DNA from 3 places in the Streptomyces sp. NBC_00448 genome. Region 1 is predicted to be linked to each of the others. Evidence: riboswitches for the same ligand, from Rfam matches in the RefSeq annotation. Region 1 holds a riboswitch; each other region holds the start of a gene.
The links. Region 1 has a riboswitch for cobalamin ahead of OG370_RS08740 (ABC transporter substrate-binding protein). Riboswitches for the same ligand answer to the same signal wherever they lie in the genome.

Region 1 (3,263 bases):
CGCGCGGCAGCCGCAACTGCCAGACGATCTGGTCGTCCAGCAGCGTGACGTGGTGGTCGCCCATGCCCAGCCGGCGCAGCACGACATCGGCCACCACCCGCGGCGGTTCGTGCACCGAGCCGACGGCGAGGCCGAGCAGGCACATCGCCACCAGCGCGGCGGCGGCCACGGCGAGGGCCACCGCCGCGCGCCCCGGTCCCGCCGGGCGCGCGGTGAGCGGTTCGGTCGGCTGGTCGGCCGGGCGGCCGGTGGGCGGGTCGGCCGCCGTCACGACGCGGGGTGCAGCTTGGCCAGTCCGGCCGAGACCTGGGAGGCGCCGTCGGCCAGGAGCACGCCCGGCGTCGACTCCGAGAACGGTACGACGACGAACGCCCGCTTGCGGACGGCCGTCAGCCGGCTGAGCACGGGGTCGTGCTCCAGGTAGGCGATCTTCGACTTCGCGGTGTCCCAACCGGCGTCCGCGAGGACGATCGCGTCCGGGTTCGCGGCGGCCACCTTCTCCCAGCTGACGCTCTGCCAGCCGCCCGGCAGCGAGCCGAAGACGTTGTGCGCGCCGACGGCGTCGAGGATGAGCTGCGGTCCGCCGTGGCCGGCACCGACGAAGGGGGTCTTGGTGTCGGAGTCGTACCAGAGCACGTTCAGGCCCCTGCCCGCGCCCTGGGCGGCCAGGCCGGCCAGCGTCTTCTTCTGCCGCTGCTCGATGGCGGTGGCCCGCGCCGTCACCCCGAAGGCCTTGGCGACGTCCGTGAGTTCACCCCAGACCGCCGCGAAGGACGCGGCCGGCACCTGCTTGCTGTCGGCGCAGCCGAACGGCGACAGGTAGGAGGGGATGTGCTCGGCATCCAGCTCGGCCCGGGTGCCGGCGACCTTGTCGGTGAAGGCGCTGGCGTAGGAGGCGTAGAGGAAGTCGGGGTGTGCCGCGAGCAGCTTCTCCTTGGTCGGGTACTCCTTGCTGAGCACCGGAACGGAGTCGTAGGCCGCTTTCCACTGGGCCGGGATCGTGTCGTCGAGGTAGGCGGTGCCCGCCATCCGCGTCTGGAGGCCCAGGGCCAGCGCGACCTCGGTGGCGCCCTCGTTGAGGGTGACCAGGCGCTTCGGGGGTGTGGACACGGCCGTGGTGGCGCCGCAGCTGCGCACGGTCACCGCGGCGGGGTGGCCGGACCCGGTGGAGGTGGCGGGGCCCTTCGCGGCGGGGGCTCCCGTGCAGGCGCCCAGGGCGCCGAGGGCGAGCAGGGCCGTGGTGGAGGCGGCGAGTCGGGCGGCGCGGGCCCGGCGCGGGCGCGGGGCGCGGTCGGGTCTCGGGCGCGCCCGCCGGCGTATGAGCTGATCGATGCGGTGGAACGGGTGCAGCGCGCTGGTCGGCACGTGTTCTCCAAACCCTCGTGGAAGATGTCGCGCCGTGGCCGGTCTCCTGGCTTCCGCGTCAACGCTCCGCGGCCGGCCTTCCCAGGCGACCCGTCTCGGTCCCGCCCAGTGGCCCCGACCGTCTGCACGGTCGGCGAGGGCCGCGCAACTCCGCGGCTACAGTGGCGAGGGCCGCACCGGCTTCTCCACCGGTTTCCCGTGCACCACGGCAAGCGCACGCTACCAAACGCGACAACCCGCCCGACCAGCCGGAGGGTCCCAGGTCAGCGGGACGGGCGGTCGGGCATCGGCCCGGCGGTGGCCTCGACGCGCCGGGGCCCGGTGCCCGCACCGGAAACCGCCCGTCCGGCGCGACCCGGCTTCGCCGTCGCCCGCGAGCTCGACGCCCAGGGTCACCACGTCGTACTCACCGCCCGCGGCCGCGACGCGGCGGAACGGCCCGCGGCCGAACCACGGAGCGACGGACACGCGGGACTCGCCCTGGGCCTGGACCTGTCCGACCCCGCCGGTACGGCGGCAAGCGGCCAACCACCCCGCCCGGGCCTTCGGCCGCCGCGACGCCCTGGTCGACAAGCGCCGCGCCATGCCGAACGTCCGGCCGCTGTCCGGGCCGGACGCGTAGACGGACGCGGTGCACACCCCGCTGGACGTCGCCCCGCGCTCATCCCGCCCGCCGCAGACGCGTCGGGGCCGGACGCGAGCGAACGCGTCCGGCCCCGAGGAGAACTGACGAGACGTCAGCCCGGGATGATCGAGAACGACCCGCCGTTGAGGGCGGTCTCGGTGTACGGGCCGCTGTCGATGGCCTGCGGGTTGTAGGCGTCGAACGACTGGCCGTCGACGGTGATGCCGCTGAAGTCCTGCTCGTTGAAGGACGGGTAGCTGCCGGTGGGCGACTCGATCACGGCCTCCGCGCTCGCGTCGGACGCGTTGAGCGAGGACTGCGTGGTCTTCGACCAGCCCTTGGTGGTGTCGGCCAGCTTCAGGCTGTAGGAGCCGCCGCCGTTGTCGACCACGCTGGCGGTGAACACGTCGCCGGCGTCCACCGGTTCGTTGTAGTACACGGGCGAGGCCGGGTACATCTCGTACCAGCCCGAGTACTCGGGGCCGCCGCTGGAGCAGTCCACCTGGACGCCGGTCTGCTCGACGGTCTGCGAGCCGTAGCCGTCGATGCCTATCCACGGCGCGTACAGGTCGTTCGAGGAGTTGCAGGTGACCTGGGGCATCGTCCACGAGCCGGAGATGCTGGTGAACGAGCCCTGGGCGATGTAGCCGCCCCAGTTGCTGTCGCCGGAGAAGCCGTGCAGCGGCTGGGCGAAGTGGTGGGCGCCGAACTCGACGCTGGGGGCGGCGGCGCCGGCGGGACCGGCGAGGGAGGCGCAGGACAGGGCGAGCAGCGCGGCGGCGGCGGCCCTGGTGGGGGCTGCGGTGCGGAACTTGTGCATCCGGTGAACTCCAAAGGTGTGGGAGTTGCGAGGGTGGTGGGGGGAGTCGGCCTGCCGTCCGTGGCCCGTCTGGTTGTGGGGGAGGCTGGCCGACCAGGCCGGTGTAGTGATGCTGGCGCCGGGGGCGGGTGGCGTGGAAGGCCCCGGCTGTTACCGGATGGCGCAATGGCGTGAACATGACAACACTCGGAGTGGTGACAGACCTCGGCGGTGAAAGCGCCTGGCCCCAGCGGGAGTTCGGGCCCGGGACGGCCCGGGGACGGACGCCGGCCGCCCGCGGCCAGGAGACCGCGGGCGGGTGGGGGTCACGGATATGACGGCCGGTCAGCGGTAGTAGCAGCCGCTGTCGAGGTCCTCGATCAGGGTGGGGCCGTCGGGCGTCCAGCCGAGCAGCGTCCGCGTGACGTCGCTGCCCGCGGCCATGTCCGTTCCGTAGAACTTGGTGAGCCAGCC
Region 2 (3,263 bases), 1.7 Mb from region 1:
GACCGCCACACGCCCGGGCCTTCGCCGGCCGCCTCGGCCCTCTCAGCCGCCTGGACCGGCTCGACCGCCTTGATCGCCTTGATCGCCTCGACCGCGAAGAACGGCCCCAGCTCCGCCAGGGCCGCTCTCACGTCATCGTCGTTCACCGCGCCACCATGTCACCGAGGGACCGGGTGGCCGTGCACGGCGCGCGCCGTCACGCCTTGACCGGGTCGGCGCGGGGCGCCCGGACGGTCCGGCCGGCCGGCGCCGGGCTCAGCACCCGCTCCGCCAGCGGCCCGAAGACCAGCCCGATCGCCGACCAGAGCAGCAACTGCGCGGCCACCGAGTAGAACCGGAACTTGAACAGCACGTCCGCCGGGAAGCCCGGGTAGACGATCCGGCCGTGCGGGTCGGTGAGCGGCACCGGTGTCTCGGTGCCGTGGTTGCCGTACTGCTCGCGGTTGGTGGCGAGATGGCCCAGCGCCGGCAGCAGGCCGATCACCACGCCGATCACGACCAGGAAGGCCGCGCCGGCGAGCAGCGTGGCGTTCCACGTGCCGAACCGCTCCTGGAGCCGCCGTCCCAGCCACACCGCCAGGGCGAGCAGCGTGATCGAGCAGACCACCATGATCAGGTAGAGCCCGGTGCGGGCCTTGATGGTGTCCTCGTGCCCGATCGCCGGCGGGTTCGCCGGGTACTTCACGAACGGCACCAGGTAGAAGCCGAGGAAGCCGCCGCCGGCCACCAGCAGCGCCAGGGTGCGCGGCCGGACGTTGCCGACCCGGCCCAGGCACACCGTGTACACCACCGCGAAGATGGCGCCCATCGCGGCGCCGAAGAGGATCAGCCCCACGCCGATGCCGACGTCGGCCTGCACGGTGCGGCTGAACAGGTCGGGGCCGGCCGGGGAGGCCGGCAGGCCCGCGGCCTTGTCGAGGGCGTTCTGCGCCGCGTCCCGCCCGCTCTCGTAGTCGATCGCCTTGTTGATCTGCGGTTCGGCGAAGATCCGGGCGAAGACGAACGCGAGCAGCCCCGCGATCGCGCCGGCGAGCACGCCGCGCAGTACGAGTCGCTTCTCCATGTCGAGTTGTCCGCCTGCCGTGAGAGCCGTCAGTGGCAGGGGAAACCGAGGAAGTGCCGCGCGTCGTGCACGAACTCGTGGATGTGCATGTCCCTGCCGAACACGGAGACCGCGCCCTGGTCGACGCCGATGAAGTAGTACACGGCGAGCGCGAGGATCGTGGTGCCGGCCAGCCAGAGCACGGCCTTGGAGACGGGCAGGACGACCGGCGTGGCGTCGGACGACGTGTGGGTGGACAGAGAACTCACGGTGGTGCCTCCTTCGGGGATGCTGCGTCCCTCGGTCATATGGGGCTTCGTGACGGCGAAGTGTCTGACTTCCCGGAACGCCCCTGGAGGCGACCGGGTACACAGTGGCGCGACCGCGCCGGATTCCCACCGGCTTCCTCACACCTTCACGAACCATCAGCGTACGGGCGTCAGAATGTGCACGTCAACGCATGTCACGTGCCCTTCGCCACACGGCGGGCCGGCTGCTCCCGATCCGGATACGGGAGCCTGAGACCCGCCGTCAGCTCGCCGACCAGCGACGCCACTTGATCCACTTCGATCAGGAAGCCGTCGTGCCCGTACGGCGAGCGGACTGTCCGCATCCGGTCCGCGCCCGCGATGCCCGCCGCCAACTCCCGCTGCTGCGCGAGTGGATAGAGCCGGTCGGAGTCCACCCCGGCCACCAGCGTCGGTGCCGTCACGCGGCGCAGCGCCGCCGCGGTGCCGCCCCGCCCCCGCCCGACGTCGTGCGCGTTCATCGCCTCGGTCAGTACCACGTAGCTGCCCGCGTCGAACCTGCGGACCAGTTTGTCCGCGTGGTGGTCGAGATACGACTCGACCGCGTACCGGCCGCCGTGCCAAGGGCGTTCGGCGTGCTGCGCGGCGCGGCCGAACCGCTCCCGCAGCTCGGGCTCGCTGCGGTAGGTCAGGTGCGCCAGCCGCCGGGCCTGCCCGAGCCCGGCGTGCGGGCCGCCGCCGGGGGCCGCGTCGTGGTAGTCGCCGCCGTGCCAGCCCGGGTCCGCCCTGATCGCCCGGAGCTGCACCGACGCCCACCCGATCTGCTCGGCGCTCGCCGCCGCCGGGCAGGCGAGCAGCAGCAGCGACCCGACCCGCTCCGGCCGGCCCACCGCCCACTCCAGCGCCCGCATCCCGCCCATCGACCCGCCGACCACCAGCGCCCACCGCTCGACGCCCAGCGCGTCCGCCAACGACGCCTCCGCCGCGACCTGGTCGCGCTGGGTCAGGAACGGGAAGGCGCTGCCCCACCGGCGGCCGTCCGGCCGCGCGGACGCCGGGCCGGTGCTGCCCTGGCAGCCGCCCAGGACGTTCGGCGCCACCACGAAGAAGCGGTCGGTGTCCAGCGCGAGGCCGGGCCCGACCAGCCCGTCCCACCACCCGGCGGTCGGATGGCCGGGTCCGGCCGGACCCGCGACATGGCTGTCACCGGTCAGCGCGTGCAGCACCAGCACCGCGTTCGACGCGTCGGGCGCGAGGTGCCCCCACGTCTCGTACGCCAGCCGCACGCCCGGCAGTGCACCGCCCGCCTCCAGCGGCAGCGGGTGGGAGAGCGGGTGCCAGCGGCGCCGCCCGGGCGGGTCCCCCTGCCGCCACGCCCCGGAGGCGGGCGGCAGGGGGACCTCCGCGGCCGTGCGCCCCGGCACGGTCAGGACGCGCCCTTGGCCGCGCGGAACCCGGCGTCCAGATCCGCCTTGAGGTCCGCGACGTTCTCGATGCCGACCGACAGCCGCACCAGGCCGGCCGAGGTGCCGGTGGCCGCCAACTGCTCCTCGTCCAGCTGGCTGTGCGTGGTGGAGGCCGGGTGGATGATCAGGCTGCGCACGTCGCCGATGTTCGCCAGATGGCTGAAGAGCCGCACCGCGTCCACGAAGCGCTTGCCCGCCTCCGCTCCGTCGCGCAGCTCGAAGGCGAGGACCGCGCCCGCGCCGCGCGGCAGGTAGCGCTGCCCGGCTTCGTACCAGGCGCTGGACGGCAGGCCCGGGTAGTGCACCACCGCGACCTCGTCGCGTGCCTGGAGCCACTCCGCGAGCTCCTGCGCGTTCGCGGAGTGCCGCTCCAGCCGCAGCGACAGCGTCTCGACGCCCTGGAGCAGCAGGAACGCCGAGTGCGGCGACAGCGCGGGACCCAGGTCGCGCAGCAGCTGCACGCGCAGCTTGATCGCGTACGCCCCCGGGCCGAGCGCCGGCCAGTAC
Region 3 (3,263 bases), 220 kb from region 1:
CGCTCAGCTCGCCGACCGGCTTGCCCAGCACCACCACCTGGCTGCTGTGTTCGCCGCCGGGCTTGAGCAGCACCGGGTTCATCAGCGCCGACGGCTCCACCCGGGCGGCCTGCGCCTGCATCGCCTGCGCCCGGCCGATCTCGGCGCCCTCCCGGGTGACGTACGAGTTGAGCGACATGTTCTGGCCCTTGAACGGCGCGACCCGCAGGCCCTGCCGGGTCAGCCACCGGCAGATCCCGGCGGTCACCACGCTCTTGCCGGTGTCCGAGCCGGTCCCGGCGACCAGCAACCCCTTCACGCCGTGCCTCCCTCGGTCGTGGCCGCGGGCGCCGCCCGGCGCGCTCCGCGTGCCGCCGACAGCAGCACCGACGCGCCCAGCGCCAGCGCGCCGACCCGGCGGGACAGCCGGACCGCGCGCCGGATGTCGGCCGGCGCGGGCGGGCGGAACCCGGCGCCCAGCACCGGGCGGTGCTCGGTGCGGCCGCCGTACGACAGGGTGCCGCCCAGCCGCAGCCGCAGCGCCCCCGCGAATGCGGCCTCGACCGGGCCCGCGTTGGGCGAGGGGTGGCGCGGCCCGTCGCGCCTCGCGGTGGCCAGTGCGGTCCGCGGATACGGTCCGGCCAGCGCGGCGAGCCCGGCGGTGAGCCGGGCGCCCGGGTAGCCGACGGCGTCGTCCAGCCGCGCGGCGGCCCACCCGAACCGCAGGTGGCGCGGGGAGCGGTGGCCGACCATCGCGTCCAGGGTGTTGGCGGCGCGGAAGCCGACCAGCCCGGGCACACCGGCCAGGCCGCCCCACACGAGCGCGCCGACCACCGCGTCCGAGGTGTTCTCCGCGACCGACTCCACGACCGCGCGGGCGATCGCGTCGGCGTCCAGCGCGGCCGGGTCCCGCCCGCACAGGTGCGGCAGCCGGGCGCGGGCGGCGGCCACGTCCCCCGCCTCCAGCGCCGCGCCGATGGTGCGGGCCTCCCGTGCGAGCGAGGTGCCGCCGAGTACGGACCAGGTGGTGGCGGCGGTCAGCGCTACGGACAGCGCAGGGCGGCCGCGCACCGCCCGCTCCGTCAGCGCGGCGGCGGCCACGGCGCCGCCGACGCACAGCGCCGCGTACGCGGTTCCGGTGCCTCGGTCGTCGCGCCACAGCCGCTTCTCCAGGGCCCCCGCGGCCCGCCCGAACCCGGCCACCGGGTGGCCGCGGCGCGGGTCGCCGATCAGGAGGTCGCCGAGGAAGCCGAGCGTGGCGCCGTATGCGAAGGCGCGGTCGGCACGGGTCATGTCCGGGTCGTCTCGGCGGCCGAACGGCCGGCGGCCTGCGTGCAGGGCATCGCGAAGTCCTCACTCAGGGTCCGCGCCCTGGCTCGACGTGACCGGCGGTGAGAGTCTCCTGGCTCCCGGATCTACGCACTCCCGGGCCTTCCAGCCGGGCGAACCGGCCGTGACCTACAGGGTCGGGAGTGCACTCCCCGGTGACAGTGGCGGGACCGCGTCGGATTCGCACCGACTTCCTCTCCTGCCGCCGTATGGCTCCCGGCAGTTCACCACGCCCGCGGAAAGCCCGTCAACCGACCCCCCGAGTGCCCCTGCCTGCGGATTCAGGGACCACCTCCCGGTGGCGGGCTGCCCGCGCCGTTCTCCCCCAGAGCTTCGGCTGGGAGGTACCCCCACGCGGCCCTTGGGTAGCTGCGGCTTCCTCCGCGAAAAGAGCGCCACAAACCCAGGCGAGGCTCTGGGCGGAGAACTCCGCGAGCAGCAGGCCACCGGCCTGCGCGTCCCCGAAGGGGCGCGGGGAACTGCGCGACAAGCCACCGTGGACCGCGAGATGAACGTCGACCGCAAGGGGCAGGGCCTGGGGGCGCCAGGGGAGGGAGCCGCACTCACGTAGGGCGCGGCCCCCCGCAGGGCTACCCGGCGATGAGGTGGATTCCGTAGGCGACGGCGGCAGCACATGCGGCGAAACAGACATACGCACCGGTGCGGGTGAGCACCGCGGTGCCGCCGGTACCGCCCCGCCGGGACAACCCGACGATCCCGAGCGTGAAGACGCCCACGAGGCCGACCGTGGACAGGAGGGTGACGGCGAAGACCGTGCCGAGCGCGTGCCAGTCGATGCTCATGACGTGCCCTTTCAGACCGTGGTGGGAGTGGAGGCGGCAGGCGGCACGACGGCGGGGATCACCGGGCCGGCGGGCGGCACGTCGGGGGAGGGGGTGTGCGCGGGAGGCGCGGGAACGGCGGGAGCCGCCGTGGTGTCGGCGACGGTCACCGGGACGATCTGGACGGCCGGTACGGCCGGGGCGGATATGGGGGCGGGCGCCTCCGCGGCCGCAGCCTCCTGCGTCGTGGCCACCGCACCCACGGGCTCGTTGACGTTCGCGTGCGTGACCGGCTTGCGGCGGGCCGCCGTACGGACCACCACGCACACCGCGAGGCCGAGCACCCCGACCGTGGTGACACCCCAGGTGCCGCGGTCGGCGAGGTAGGCGGCGCCGCCCGCGACCAGGCCGGCCGCCGGCAGGGTCAGCCCCCAGGCGGCGACCATCCGCCCGGCGGTGCCCCAGCGGACCACCGCCCCGGTGCGGCCGAGCCCGGCGCCCAGTACCGACCCGGTGCAGACCTGGGTGGTGGACAGCGCGAAGCCGAGGTGGGAGGAGGCGAGGATGGTCGCCGCGGCGCCGGTCTGCGCCGCGAAACCCTGCTGCGGCTGGATGTCGGTGATGCCGCGGCCGACGGTGCGGATGATCCGCCAGCCGCCGATGTAGGTGCCGAGCGCTATGGCGGTGCCGGCGGAGCAGATGACCCACAGCGGCGGGTTGGAGCCGGGGGCCAGCGAGCCGCCGGCGATGAGCGTGAGGGTGATGACGCCCATGGTCTTCTGGGCGTCGTTGGTGCCGTGCGCGAGCGAGACGAGCCCGGCGGAGGCGATCTGCCCGGCCCGGTAGCCGCGCGAGGTGGCTGCGGGATCGGCGTTACGGCCGAGCCGGTAGGTGAGCCGGGTGGCGAGCATCGAGGCGAGTCCGGCCACGACGGGCGCGGCGACCGCCGGGATGATCACCTTGGTGACGACCGCGTCACCATTGACGCCGTGGGCGCCGACCGAGACGAGGGTGGCGCCGATCAGTCCGCCGAAGAGGGCGTGCGAGGAGCTGGAGGGGAGCCCGGCCAGCCAGGTCACCAGGTTCCACACGATCGCGCCGACCAGCGCGGCGAAGATCATCGCGGGTCTGATTCCGGCCGACTCGTCGACGATCCCGCCGGAGATCGTCTTG

Region 2: linked by a shared signal. The riboswitch ahead of OG370_RS01725 (CbtB domain-containing protein) and the one ahead of OG370_RS08740 (ABC transporter substrate-binding protein) in region 1 are both predicted to bind cobalamin.
Region 3: linked by a shared signal. The riboswitch ahead of OG370_RS09780 (cobalamin biosynthesis protein) and the one ahead of OG370_RS08740 (ABC transporter substrate-binding protein) in region 1 are both predicted to bind cobalamin.

The regions. Positions count from the first base shown of each region.
Region 1 covers NZ_CP107913.1:2,063,776-2,067,038, reverse strand. The annotation lists gene OG370_RS08745 (FecCD family ABC transporter permease) at 1-271, opposite strand, end outside; gene OG370_RS08740 (ABC transporter substrate-binding protein) at 268-1,365, opposite strand; cobalamin riboswitch at 1,385-1,588, opposite strand; gene OG370_RS08735 (G1 family glutamic endopeptidase) at 2,103-2,810, opposite strand; gene OG370_RS08730 (NAD-dependent epimerase/dehydratase family protein) at 3,135-3,263, opposite strand, start outside.
Region 2 covers NZ_CP107913.1:368,735-371,997, reverse strand. The annotation lists gene OG370_RS01735 ((2Fe-2S)-binding protein) at 1-146, opposite strand, end outside; gene OG370_RS01730 (CbtA family protein) at 197-1,063, opposite strand; gene OG370_RS01725 (CbtB domain-containing protein) at 1,093-1,311, opposite strand; cobalamin riboswitch at 1,349-1,474, opposite strand; gene metX (homoserine O-acetyltransferase MetX) at 1,506-2,720, opposite strand; gene OG370_RS01715 (bifunctional o-acetylhomoserine/o-acetylserine sulfhydrylase) at 2,717-3,263, opposite strand, start outside.
Region 3 covers NZ_CP107913.1:2,284,312-2,287,574, reverse strand. The annotation lists gene OG370_RS09785 (cobyric acid synthase) at 1-298, opposite strand, end outside; gene OG370_RS09780 (cobalamin biosynthesis protein) at 295-1,272, opposite strand; cobalamin riboswitch at 1,375-1,505, opposite strand; gene OG370_RS09775 (hypothetical protein) at 1,899-2,111, opposite strand; gene OG370_RS09770 (inorganic phosphate transporter) at 2,123-3,263, opposite strand, start outside.